3 regions of the Peribacillus sp. R9-11 genome follow, and region 3 is predicted to be linked to each of the others. Evidence: a T-box and tRNA genes for the amino acid it is inferred to sense, from the RefSeq annotation. Region 3 holds a T-box; the other regions hold tRNA genes.
What was found. A T-box is a leader RNA that pairs with one kind of tRNA and senses whether it is charged. The one in region 3 lies ahead of thrS (threonine--tRNA ligase), so its partner is inferred to be a tRNA-Thr.

Region 1: it encodes a tRNA-Thr, which carries the amino acid that the T-box ahead of thrS (threonine--tRNA ligase) is inferred to sense. The anticodon was not compared.
Region 2: it encodes a tRNA-Thr, which carries the amino acid that the T-box ahead of thrS (threonine--tRNA ligase) is inferred to sense. The anticodon was not compared.

The regions. Positions count from the first base shown of each region.
Region 1 is NZ_CP133763.1:791,178-795,286, forward strand. Features, by position in the region: rRNA gene RE409_RS03695 (23S ribosomal RNA) at 1-1,506, shown strand, start outside; rRNA gene rrf (5S ribosomal RNA) at 1,623-1,738, shown strand; tRNA gene RE409_RS03705 (tRNA-Asn) at 1,748-1,822, shown strand; tRNA gene RE409_RS03710 (tRNA-Ser) at 1,828-1,919, shown strand; tRNA gene RE409_RS03715 (tRNA-Glu) at 1,929-2,003, shown strand; tRNA gene RE409_RS03720 (tRNA-Val) at 2,018-2,093, shown strand; tRNA gene RE409_RS03725 (tRNA-Met) at 2,184-2,257, shown strand; tRNA gene RE409_RS03730 (tRNA-Asp) at 2,263-2,338, shown strand; tRNA gene RE409_RS03735 (tRNA-Phe) at 2,351-2,426, shown strand; tRNA gene RE409_RS03740 (tRNA-Thr) at 2,434-2,509, shown strand; tRNA gene RE409_RS03745 (tRNA-Tyr) at 2,525-2,608, shown strand; tRNA gene RE409_RS03750 (tRNA-Trp) at 2,619-2,692, shown strand; tRNA gene RE409_RS03755 (tRNA-His) at 2,710-2,785, shown strand; tRNA gene RE409_RS03760 (tRNA-Gln) at 2,824-2,898, shown strand; tRNA gene RE409_RS03765 (tRNA-Gly) at 2,902-2,976, shown strand; tRNA gene RE409_RS03770 (tRNA-Cys) at 2,985-3,058, shown strand; tRNA gene RE409_RS03775 (tRNA-Leu) at 3,067-3,147, shown strand; gene RE409_RS03780 (hypothetical protein) at 3,538-3,876, shown strand; gene RE409_RS03785 (hypothetical protein) at 3,916-4,109, opposite strand, start outside.
Region 2 is NZ_CP133763.1:5,041,193-5,045,301, forward strand. Features, by position in the region: gene RE409_RS24405 (TraR/DksA C4-type zinc finger protein) at 1-509, shown strand, start outside; tRNA gene RE409_RS24410 (tRNA-Glu) at 550-621, opposite strand; tRNA gene RE409_RS24415 (tRNA-Ser) at 625-715, opposite strand; tRNA gene RE409_RS24420 (tRNA-Asn) at 717-791, opposite strand; tRNA gene RE409_RS24425 (tRNA-Ile) at 804-880, opposite strand; tRNA gene RE409_RS24430 (tRNA-Gly) at 887-960, opposite strand; tRNA gene RE409_RS24435 (tRNA-His) at 965-1,040, opposite strand; tRNA gene RE409_RS24440 (tRNA-Phe) at 1,058-1,133, opposite strand; tRNA gene RE409_RS24445 (tRNA-Asp) at 1,156-1,231, opposite strand; tRNA gene RE409_RS24450 (tRNA-Met) at 1,238-1,311, opposite strand; tRNA gene RE409_RS24455 (tRNA-Ser) at 1,416-1,508, opposite strand; tRNA gene RE409_RS24460 (tRNA-Ile) at 1,527-1,603, opposite strand; tRNA gene RE409_RS24465 (tRNA-Met) at 1,614-1,690, opposite strand; tRNA gene RE409_RS24470 (tRNA-Ala) at 1,717-1,792, opposite strand; tRNA gene RE409_RS24475 (tRNA-Pro) at 1,810-1,886, opposite strand; tRNA gene RE409_RS24480 (tRNA-Arg) at 1,896-1,972, opposite strand; tRNA gene RE409_RS24485 (tRNA-Leu) at 1,982-2,070, opposite strand; tRNA gene RE409_RS24490 (tRNA-Gly) at 2,083-2,157, opposite strand; tRNA gene RE409_RS24495 (tRNA-Leu) at 2,166-2,247, opposite strand; tRNA gene RE409_RS24500 (tRNA-Lys) at 2,257-2,332, opposite strand; tRNA gene RE409_RS24505 (tRNA-Thr) at 2,353-2,428, opposite strand; tRNA gene RE409_RS24510 (tRNA-Val) at 2,440-2,515, opposite strand; rRNA gene rrf (5S ribosomal RNA) at 2,527-2,642, opposite strand; rRNA gene RE409_RS24520 (23S ribosomal RNA) at 2,759-4,109, opposite strand, start outside.
Region 3 is NZ_CP133763.1:4,590,701-4,594,809, forward strand. Features, by position in the region: gene RE409_RS22300 (ribonuclease J) at 1-155, shown strand, start outside; gene thrS (threonine--tRNA ligase) at 346-2,253, opposite strand; T-box leader at 2,314-2,536, opposite strand; T-box leader at 2,568-2,788, opposite strand; T-box leader at 2,819-3,041, opposite strand; gene RE409_RS30775 (DUF4083 family protein) at 3,246-3,401, opposite strand; gene RE409_RS22310 (amino acid permease) at 3,474-4,109, opposite strand, start outside.

The DNA of each region.
Region 1 (4,109 bases), 1.9 Mb from region 3:
ACAGGTTGATATTCCTGTACCACCTATACATCGTTTGAACGATGGGGGGACGCAGAAGGATAGGGTAAGCGCGCTGTTGGATATGCGCGTCCAAGCAGTTAGGCCGGAAACGAGGCAAATCCCGTTTCCATTAAGGCGGAGCTGTGATGGCGAGGGAAATATAGTACCGAAGTTCCTGATTCCACGCTGCCAAGAAAAGCCTCTAGTGAGATGTAAGGTGCCCGTACCGCAAACCGACACAGGTAGGCGAGGAGAGAATCCTAAGGTGTGCGAGAGAACTCTCGTTAAGGAACTCGGCAAAATGACCCCGTAACTTCGGGAGAAGGGGTGCTTTTTAGGGTGAATAGCCCGGAAAAGCCGCAGTGAATAGGCCCAGGCGACTGTTTAGCAAAAACACAGGTCTCTGCGAAGCCGCAAGGCGAAGTATAGGGGCTGACACCTGCCCGGTGCTGGAAGGTTAAGGGGAGAGGTTAGCGCAAGCGAAGCTTTGAACCGAAGCCCCAGTAAACGGCGGCCGTAACTATAACGGTCCTAAGGTAGCGAAATTCCTTGTCGGGTAAGTTCCGACCCGCACGAAAGGTGTAACGATCTGGGCACTGTCTCAACGAGAGACTCGGTGAAATTATAGTACCTGTGAAGATGCAGGTTACCCGCGACAGGACGGAAAGACCCCGTGGAGCTTTACTGCAGCCTGATATTGAATTTTGGTACAGCTTGTACAGGATAGGTAGGAGCCTGAGAAGCCGGAGCGCTAGCTTCGGTGGAGGCGTTGGTGGGATACTACCCTGGCTGTATTGAAATTCTAACCCGCGCCCCTTATCGGGGTGGGAGACAGTGTCAGGTGGGCAGTTTGACTGGGGCGGTCGCCTCCTAAAGAGTAACGGAGGCGCCCAAAGGTTCCCTCAGAATGGTTGGAAATCATTCGTAGAGTGTAAAGGCACAAGGGAGCTTGACTGCGAGACCTACAAGTCGAGCAGGGACGAAAGTCGGGCTTAGTGATCCGGTGGTTCCGCATGGAAGGGCCATCGCTCAACGGATAAAAGCTACCCCGGGGATAACAGGCTTATCTCCCCCAAGAGTCCACATCGACGGGGAGGTTTGGCACCTCGATGTCGGCTCATCGCATCCTGGGGCTGTAGTCGGTCCCAAGGGTTGGGCTGTTCGCCCATTAAAGCGGTACGCGAGCTGGGTTCAGAACGTCGTGAGACAGTTCGGTCCCTATCCGTCGCGGGCGCAGGAAATTTGAGAGGAGCTGTCCTTAGTACGAGAGGACCGGGATGGACGCACCGCTGGTGTACCAGTTGTCTTGCCAAAGGCATAGCTGGGTAGCTACGTGCGGACGGGATAAGTGCTGAAAGCATCTAAGCATGAAGCCCCCCTCGAGATGAGATTTCCCATAGCGCAAGCTAGTAAGATCCCTGAAAGATGATCAGGTTGATAGGTCAGAGGTGGAAGCGTGGCGACATGTGGAGCTGACTGATACTAATAGATCGAGGACTTAACCACGCTTTAAAAAATGAAATACCTTCTTATTATCTAGTTTTGAAGGAATGAAAATTTCTTCTTGCATTTTCTCAAAAAGACGTTATAATAATATATGTCTTGAAAAAATGTTAATAATGTTTGGTGACGATAGCGAAGAGGTCACACCCGTTCCCATTCCGAACACGGCAGTTAAGCTCTTCAGCGCCGATGGTAGTTGGGGGTTTCCCCCTGTGAGAGTAGGACGTCGCCAAGCTTATATCGTTCCGCAGTAGCTCAGTGGTAGAGCATTCGGCTGTTAACCGAACGGTCGTAGGTTCGAGTCCTACCTGCGGAGCCATTATTGGAGAGCTGTCCGAGTGGCCGAAGGAGCACGATTGGAAATCGTGTAGACGGGTAACCCTGTCTCAAGGGTTCAAATCCCTTGCTCTCCGCCATTTACAACTGGCCCGTTGGTCAAGCGGTTAAGACACCGCCCTTTCACGGCGGTAACACGGGTTCGAATCCCGTACGGGTCACCATTTCGAAAACATATGGAGGATTAGCTCAGCTGGGAGAGCATCTGCCTTACAAGCAGAGGGTCGGCGGTTCGATCCCGTCATCCTCCACCATTTTTTTAAAAGCAACAAGTTGTTTCTATATATCAGATATAATGAAACTGTTAACACGAAAACTTGATGCAATAGCAGCATTATTAACGTCGCGGGGTGGAGCAGTCCGGTAGCTCGTCGGGCTCATAACCCGAAGGTCGCAGGTTCAAATCCTGTCCCCGCAATCTATGGTCCCGTGGTGTAGCGGTTAACATGCCTGCCTGTCACGCAGGAGATCGCGGGTTCGATTCCCGTCGGGACCGCCATTTTTATTGTTTGGCTCAGTAGCTCAGTCGGTAGAGCAAAGGACTGAAAATCCTTGTGTCGGCGGTTCGATTCCGTCCTGAGCCACCATTGTAGTGCCGGTGTAGCTCAACTGGTAGAGCAACTGACTTGTAATCAGTAGGTTGGGGGTTCAAGTCCTCTTGCCGGCACCAGTAACATCCATATGCGGAGGGGTAGCGAAGTGGCTAAACGCGGCGGACTGTAAATCCGCTCCTTCGGGTTCGGCAGTTCGAATCTGCCCCCCTCCACCATTTTATTTATAGGGGTATAGTTTAAAGGTAGAACAGAGGTCTCCAAAACCTCCAGTGTGGGTTCGAGTCCTACTACCCCTGCCAATTTTAATTTTATAATGGCGATTGTGGCGAAGTGGTTAACGCACCTGATTGTGGTTCAGGCATTCGTGGGTTCGATTCCCATCAGTCGCCCCATTTTTTAATAAATGATGGTATAATAAGTATAACGTTAATGGGCTATAGCCAAGCGGTAAGGCAACGGATTTTGATTCCGTCATGCGAAGGTTCGATCCCTTCTAGCCCAGCCATTCGCGAAAGTAGTTCAGTGGTAGAATACAACCTTGCCAAGGTTGGGGTCGCGGGTTCGAATCCCGTCTTTCGCTCCAAAAACGTTGGCGGCATAGCCAAGCGGTAAGGCAGAGGTCTGCAAAACCTTTACCACCGGTTCGATTCCGGTTGCCGCCTCCAACAAAAATGCCGGTGTGGCGGAATTGGCAGACGCGCACGACTCAAAATCGTGTTCCTCTGGAGTGCCGGTTCGACCCCGGCCACCGGTATCTTAGAACGACGATATAAAGCGGTTTTCCTTAATTGGAAAGCCGTTTTTTCGTGTTTTCACGGATTTTTAGTCGTGCGTTATGATTTAGGCTATGTTAAATCAGAATGTTTTGATTCTCGACCAAAAAAAACGCCCATTGAAAGGCCGGTTGTTTGAACTAACGTTACCTGTTAGCGGAACGAAGCTGCCGATTGATCTCCCGTGGCAACTTCGCGGTGTAGTTTATTCGATAAGAGTCTAGCGACTCTCCCATTGCTTTTAAACGACCATTGGTAACAATGACAGAAAAGGATATTAAATTGCTGATATTAAATACCGTGAAGTTCGTCATTTACCGCGTTCTGGTGGTAAAATACAGTTGTAGTATTATGGGAAGAGAGGGGAAAATTTGAATAATATCGGTGAAGATTTTAAATTACGTGTTCATAGCAATCGTTGGGGCCATTATGACAATTACACTCTTATAAAAAAAGAAAATGGATGGACTGTTATTACTATGAAAATTCATGGTGACGAAGGCGATAAACACGGCAGTCCTGCTATTGAAAAAGCATTTGACAGAGAATCAATTTCATATCCAAACGATTTAGGATATTTCTTATCAGATATTTGGGATGCTTCAGAAACCAAAACTAAAGAAGAAGTTCAAAAATATTTCGATGAATTAGGAGAATGGATTTCTACCACTGAGAAAACGAAGCCTAATTTCGGAGCATTGCATTTATAAGTAAACAAAAAAGATGTGTCCAAATCGGGCACATTTTTTTTAGTATTCAACATTTTCTTCAATAATCGGATTTCCTTCTGCGTCAAGCAGCTCTGGTTCGTAGAGATCATAATTGAATGTTTTCTGTTCCTCTAAATATTTTATTTTTTGGTATTCTTCTTTACTCATGCCCTCCCAAATATTTGGCCTGTGTTCGACATGCCCCGTCTTGTAATACTTCATATCTACTTCTG
Region 2 (4,109 bases), 450 kb from region 3:
CATTGAATGCGATAGATGCAGGCTTCTATGGCCATTGTAAAACCTGTGATACTGAAATCCCTTTTGAACGGCTTGAAGCCATCCCTACCACTCTCTACTGTGTCGAGCACGCCCCAGAACGACCGACTATACAAGATCGACCAGTTGAAGAAGACGTACTGATTCCATCAAAGGGAAATAATTTTGAAAACCGTCATGGAAGTGAAATAGTAGATAAAGAAGATAGCTTTGGCGAAGTAGCCAAATTTGGTACATCTGAAACACCTGCGGATTACACGGGCGATCATGACAGCTATAATAATCTTTATAAAACAGAAGATGAAACCGATGGATTTCCTGAAGACTATGAAGGATTTGTAGCAAATGATATCGAAGGAAAAAAAATAAGGGGTATCCAGAATAAAAAGCAAAAGAACTATGAAGATACATTAGATGAAGAAAACGTTGAATCTCAGCTTGGAGACATTCCTTATAAACAAAAAGATAGTTATATCAATGAAGAGAAATAAATAAAAAAAAGAAGCATACAGAATGTATGCTTCTTTTTTATGACCCGTACGGGATTCGAACCCGTGTTACCGCCGTGAAAGGGCGGTGTCTTAACCGCTTGACCAACGGGCCAAATGGCGGAGAAGGAGGGATTTGAACCCTCGCGCCGCTCACGCGACCTACACCCTTAGCAGGGGCGCCTCTTCAGCCTCTTGAGTACTTCCCCATGGCTCCGCAGGTAGGACTCGAACCTACGACCGTTCGGTTAACAGCCGAATGCTCTACCACTGAGCTACTGCGGAACAATATGAATATGGTGGGCCTAAATGGACTCGAACCATCGACCTCACGCTTATCAGGCGTGCGCTCTAACCAGCTGAGCTATAGGCCCATAAATTGGAGCGGGTGAAGGGAATCGAACCCTCATCATCAGCTTGGAAGGCTGAGGTTTTACCACTAAACTACACCCGCGAAATGGGGCGACTGATGGGAATCGAACCCACGAATGCCTGAACCACAATCAGGTGCGTTAACCACTTCGCCACAATCGCCGTAATTTTTGAAATAATGGTGGCTCAGGACGGAATCGAACCGCCGACACAAGGATTTTCAGTCCTTTGCTCTACCGACTGAGCTACTGAGCCACATTTGTATTAAATTTTATAATGGCGGTCCCGACGGGAATCGAACCCGCGATCTCCTGCGTGACAGGCAGGCATGTTAACCGCTACACCACGGGACCTAATAATTGCGGGGACAGGATTTGAACCTGCGACCTTCGGGTTATGAGCCCGACGAGCTACCGGACTGCTCCACCCCGCGACGGTAATAATGAAACGATCTCGCATCAAGTTTTCGTGTAAATTGTTTCTTCCGCTTCCTCTATGTAAAGGTTGTTTCAAAACAACTTGCTGCTTTTAAAGAAATGGAGGAGGTAGAGGGATTCGAACCCCCGCGGGATTTGACTCCCCTGTCGGTTTTCAAGACCGATCCCTTCAGCCGAACTTGGGTATACCTCCGTGGCTAAAAAAATTACATGGTGGACCTTGTAGGACTCGAACCTACGACCGGACGGTTATGAGCCGTCTGCTCTAACCAGCTGAGCTAAAGGTCCTTATATTTATTGGTAGCGGCGGAGGGGATCGAACCCCCGACCTCACGGGTATGAACCGTACGCTCTAGCCAGCTGAGCTACACCGCCAATATAATATAAGTTTTGATGAAAAATGGTGGAGCCTAGCGGGATCGAACCGCTGACCTCCTGCGTGCAAGGCAGGCGCTCTCCCAGCTGAGCTAAGGCCCCATTCATTAGAAATCACGTGGTCGGGAAGACAGGATTCGAACCTGCGACCCCTTGGTCCCAAACCAAGTGCTCTACCAAGCTGAGCTACTTCCCGCAAAAAACATGGTGCGCCCGGCGGGAGTCGAACCTACAACCTTCTGATTCGTAGTCAGATGCTCTATCCAATTGAGCTACGGGCGCATATTAAGATGGTGCCGAGGACCGGAATCGAACCGGTACGGTAGTCACCTACCGCAGGATTTTAAGTCCTGTGCGTCTGCCAGTTCCGCCACCCCGGCACATACGAAAAGTGGAGCGGAAGACGGGATTCGAACCCGCGACCCCAACCTTGGCAAGGTTGTATTCTACCACTGAACTACTTCCGCATGAAAGATGCGGGTGAAGGGACTTGAACCCCCACGCCTTGCGGCGCCAGATCCTAAGTCTGGTGCGTCTGCCAATTCCGCCACACCCGCATAATATAATGGTGAGCCATGAAGGATTCGAACCTTCGACCCTCTGATTAAAAGTCAGATGCTCTACCAACTGAGCTAATGGCTCGTACGTTTAATAATAAAAGATGGTGCCGGCAAGAGGACTTGAACCCCCAACCTACTGATTACAAGTCAGTTGCTCTACCAGTTGAGCTACACCGGCAGGTGTAAAAATGGTGGAGGATGACGGGATCGAACCGCCGACCCTCTGCTTGTAAGGCAGATGCTCTCCCAGCTGAGCTAATCCTCCATATGTGAACTGCTTGGCGGCGTCCTACTCTCACAGGGGGAAACCCCCAACTACCATCGGCGCTGAAGAGCTTAACTGCCGTGTTCGGAATGGGAACGGGTGTGACCTCTTCGCTATCGCCACCAAACAATGTTAACATTTTTTTAAGACATTTATTATTATAACGTCTTTTTGAAAAAATGCAAGAAGAAATTTTCATTCCTTCAAAACTAGATAATAAGAAGGTATTTCATTTTTTAAAGCGTGGTTAAGTCCTCGATCTATTAGTATCAGTCAGCTCCACATGTCGCCACGCTTCCACCTCTGACCTATCAACCTGATCATCTTTCAGGGATCTTACTAGCTTGCGCTATGGGAAATCTCATCTCGAGGGGGGCTTCATGCTTAGATGCTTTCAGCACTTATCCCGTCCGCACGTAGCTACCCAGCTATGCCTTTGGCAAGACAACTGGTACACCAGCGGTGCGTCCATCCCGGTCCTCTCGTACTAAGGACAGCTCCTCTCAAATTTCCTGCGCCCGCGACGGATAGGGACCGAACTGTCTCACGACGTTCTGAACCCAGCTCGCGTACCGCTTTAATGGGCGAACAGCCCAACCCTTGGGACCGACTACAGCCCCAGGATGCGATGAGCCGACATCGAGGTGCCAAACCTCCCCGTCGATGTGGACTCTTGGGGGAGATAAGCCTGTTATCCCCGGGGTAGCTTTTATCCGTTGAGCGATGGCCCTTCCATGCGGAACCACCGGATCACTAAGCCCGACTTTCGTCCCTGCTCGACTTGTAGGTCTCGCAGTCAAGCTCCCTTGTGCCTTTACACTCTACGAATGATTTCCAACCATTCTGAGGGAACCTTTGGGCGCCTCCGTTACTCTTTAGGAGGCGACCGCCCCAGTCAAACTGCCCACCTGACACTGTCTCCCACCCCGATAAGGGGCGCGGGTTAGAATTTCAATACAGCCAGGGTAGTATCCCACCAACGCCTCCACCGAAGCTAGCGCTCCGGCTTCTCAGGCTCCTACCTATCCTGTACAAGCTGTACCAAAATTCAATATCAGGCTGCAGTAAAGCTCCACGGGGTCTTTCCGTCCTGTCGCGGGTAACCTGCATCTTCACAGGTACTATAATTTCACCGAGTCTCTCGTTGAGACAGTGCCCAGATCGTTACACCTTTCGTGCGGGTCGGAACTTACCCGACAAGGAATTTCGCTACCTTAGGACCGTTATAGTTACGGCCGCCGTTTACTGGGGCTTCGGTTCAAAGCTTCGCTTGCGCTAACCTCTCCCCTTAACCTTCCAGCACCGGGCAGGTGTCAGCCCCTATACTTCGCCTTGCGGCTTCGCAGAGACCTGTGTTTTTGCTAAACAGTCGCCTGGGCCTATTCACTGCGGCTTTTCCGGGCTATTCACCCTAAAAAGCACCCCTTCTCCCGAAGTTACGGGGTCATTTTGCCGAGTTCCTTAACGAGAGTTCTCTCGCACACCTTAGGATTCTCTCCTCGCCTACCTGTGTCGGTTTGCGGTACGGGCACCTTACATCTCACTAGAGGCTTTTCTTGGCAGCGTGGAATCAGGAACTTCGGTACTATATTTC
Region 3 (4,109 bases):
ATCGCCTTGTCACGAAAACAGTCAACGAATTACAAAGTGATAAAATATACCGTTGGAATATCATTAAACAAACTATTAAGAAGGAAATAGGACAATATCTCTATAACCAAACGAAGAAGAAACCAATGATCCTTCCAATAATCATTGAAATTTAGCGTCAATCGAAAGCTTACAAAAATGGAACTCGACTACATATAGTCGAGTTCCATTTCTTCAATCAAGTTTCTGATTTACTTGCTTTTGCCACCATAACTGTTTTTATGATATTTGGTTAAAAAGATACCTCTACCATCCGCTAACTCCTTCAAAAACCACAGCCCATATTTTCCTTAAATGTCTCTTCTGTTAAATGCTACGTTCCTTTATTTGTTGCACAATTTTGTTTTGAAAACCAATAAATGAAATACTTTCAGATTCTTGCTCCCCGTATTTCCGTACATTTACTGCATCTTCTTTCACTTCTTTATCTCCAAGTACAAGCATGTATGGGATTTTCCCCATCTGTGATTCTCTGATTTTGTACCCTAACTTTTCATTTCGATCGTCAATTTTCACTCTTACTCCTAGACTCTTTAGTACTTTTTGAACCCTTAAACAGTAATCCAAATGAACGTTTGATACAGGGATAATTTGTACTTGTGTAGGGGCTAGCCATATAGGAAAAGCACCAGCAAAATGTTCAATCAGGATTCCAAAGAAACGATCAATGGATCCAAAAATCGCACGATGAATGACGACCGGACGAACCTTATCATTATTTTCATCTATATAAGTCAAATCAAATTTATCAGGCATTTGAAAATCAAGTTGAATTGTCCCACATTGATGGCTTCGTTTTAATGCATCTTTAATATGAAAATCAATCTTTGGTCCATAAAAGGCACCGTCTCCTTCATTTAAGTGGTAATCAATCCCAATATTCTCCAGAACATTTTTTAATGCTAATTCAGAAGTTTCCCAAAGGTAGTCATCACCTAATGAATCTTCTGGACGAGTCGAAAGTTCCACAGAATACTCGAATCCAAAAGTACGATAGACTTCGTCAATCATAGTAAACACTTGTATAATTTCACTTTCGATTTGATCCTCCCGAACAAATATATGGGCATCATCCTGACAAAATGTACGGACCCGAAGCATTCCATTTAATGCGCCACTATACTCATGACGGTGAACTTGACCGAACTCAGCCATACGAATGGGTAAATCTCTGTATGAATAAAGATGGTTTTTATAAATAAGCATATGACCAGGACAGTTCATTGGCTTCATTGCAAATTTTGTATGATCGACTTCTGAAAAGTACATATTTTCATGGTAATGATCCCAGTGACCCGATTGTTCCCATAACCGTTGATTCATCATAAAAGGAGTTCGAACTTCGTCGTAATCAGCGCTAGTCTGAAGCTCCCTCGAGAATTTTTCCAATTCATTTCGCATGATTTGTCCTTTCGGTAAATAAAACGGCATTCCTGGGGCTTCCTCTGAAAACATGAATAACTCCAACTGCTTCCCTAATTTACGATGATCGCGTTTGGCTGCTTCTTCTAAGAATTTCAAATGACCCTGTAAATCCTTTTTCTTGCTGAAAGCCACGCCATACACCCGTTGAAGAACTTCATTTTGACTGTCCCCTCTCCAATAGGCACCAGATACATGAGTTAACTTGAACGATTTTACAAATGATGTGGATGGAAGGTGCGGCCCCCTGCAAAGATCGATAAATTCCCCTTGTTTATATAGACTCAGTTTTTCATCTTTAGGGATGTTCTTTACTATTTCTAACTTGAATGATTCCCCATTACTCTCAAATAACTTTTCTGCCTCTTTATAAGAAACTTCGACTCTTTTGATTTCCAAATTTTCACTTATGATATTTTCCATCTCTTTTTCAATGGCCAGTAAATCGTCAGAAGTCAAAGGATGATCCAGCTTAAAATCATAGTAAAATCTGTCTTCAATGACTGGTCCTATCCCTAATTTTACATTACCGTAAATTCTCTTCACTGCTTGTGCCATAACATGCGCTGATGTATGACGTAAAACATGTAATCCTTCATCCGAATCAAGAGTTAAAATCGCTAGTTCGGCATCTTTATCCAGCTTGAAACTCAGATCCACCAGTTGTTTATCCAGTTTCCCTACAACTGCCATTTTCCTTAAACTGGAACTGATGGACTCTGCCACACTTTCCACTGTGATCCCTTTCAGATACCCTTTTTGTTTCCCATCCGGGAATTGAATCATAATCATATCTCCACTCATAATACATACACCCCTTTTTAGTAATAAAAAAAACACACTCATCCCTATACAAGGGACGAGTGCGTTTTACTCGTGGTTCCACCCAATTTCCCATAAGTAAGATACAACTTATGGCTCTGGAGCTGTAACGTAGCTTAGACGATATCAGTTACTATCGTTCACTGATATAGCTCAAAGGCGGTAAATCATTTCCCTAAGCCAGGAAGTTCACAGCTACCCTTCCCTCTCTGAAGACCGTAAAAATGATTCATGTCCTTATCATGGCAATAATTTTATATAAAAAAAAACGCACCCATCCCTATACAAGGGACGAGTGCGTTATACCCGTGATTCCACCCAATTTCCCATGAGTAAGATTACTCATGGCTCTGGAGCTGTAACGTAGCTTAGACGATATCAGTTACTATCGTTCACTGATATAGCTCAAAGGCGGTAAATCATTTCCCTAAGCCAGGAAGTTTACAGCTACCCTTCCCTCTCTGAAGACCGTAAAAATGATTCATGTCCTTATCATGGCAACAATTTCATATAAAAAAAACGCACTCATCCCTATACAAGGGACGAGTGCGTTGTACTCGTGGTTCCACCCAATTTCCCATAAGTAAGATACAACTTATGGCTCTGGAGCTGTAACGTAGCTTAGACGATATCAGTTACTATCGTTCACTGATATAGCTCAAAGGCGGTAAATCATTTCCCTAAGCCAGGAAGTTCACAGCTACCCTTCCCTCTCTGAAAACCGTAAAAATAATTCATGTCCTTATCATGGCTTTTTTAAATTCATTAGGTCATTATATTGTTATATATATTACAATAAATTTCCATAAGTGACAACATCTTATTATTCTTTTATCAAAAAAATTATAAAAAGCAGCTTCCTGCGCAAAAAACTGGCATTCGTACAATAGAAATAAAAGATTTTATACTATGTGTATTTTAAAAGATTATCAAACCATTTTTCTTCCTATTTTAATTAATCATTACTTCCCTTTATTCATTGAATTCAATTTATCTTCAACTCTATCAAGTCTGTTTTCAATATCTAATTGATTACTATTCTTTTTGTTAGAAATAAGCAATTTCTTAATTAATAAAGTAATGGCAACGACGAATAAAACGATAAGTGCAACAACGATAAAAAAGCATCATGAATGATAACATTCACAATGCTCGTTACGATACTGACTTTGAAATTCAGTTTACTTTTCCTATGCTGATTTCTCAAAATGACAATCTTTCAATGAAATTACCTTTGTCTTATGAAAAACCTTGTACCCTAACCATATCGCTAAAAATATTGGTAAACCAATATAGGAGACTGCGACTCCATACCAGTCAATACTGCCGCTTAGAAACGCCTCGTAATTCTGCCCTGCAATGACAACTATACAAAGAAAAAATGAAAGAATCGGACCGAATGGGAACCATTTTGCTTTGTATTTTAACTCATTTATGTCACCGCCCTGTGCTACGTACGCACGTCTAAAACGATAATGGCTTACGGCAATTCCAATCCAAGCGATAAATCCCGTTAATCCTGAAGCATTTAATAGCCATGTAAACACATGATCCCCAAAAACAGATGTTAAAAAAGCTAGTCCTCCAATTATTGCCGTGAGAATCAAGGCATTCATCGGGATTCCCCTTCTGTTAACTTTAGCTAGAAACTTTGGAGCCTGATTATCTTTTGCCATCGACCATAACATCCGTGTTGATGCATAAAGCCCCGAGTTCCCTGCAGAAAGTAATGATGTCAAAACAACAGCATTCATGACAGAAGCAGCGAAAGCAAATCCTGCCCGTTCAAAGACGAGCGTGAAAGGGCTTACAGAAATATTTTCTAC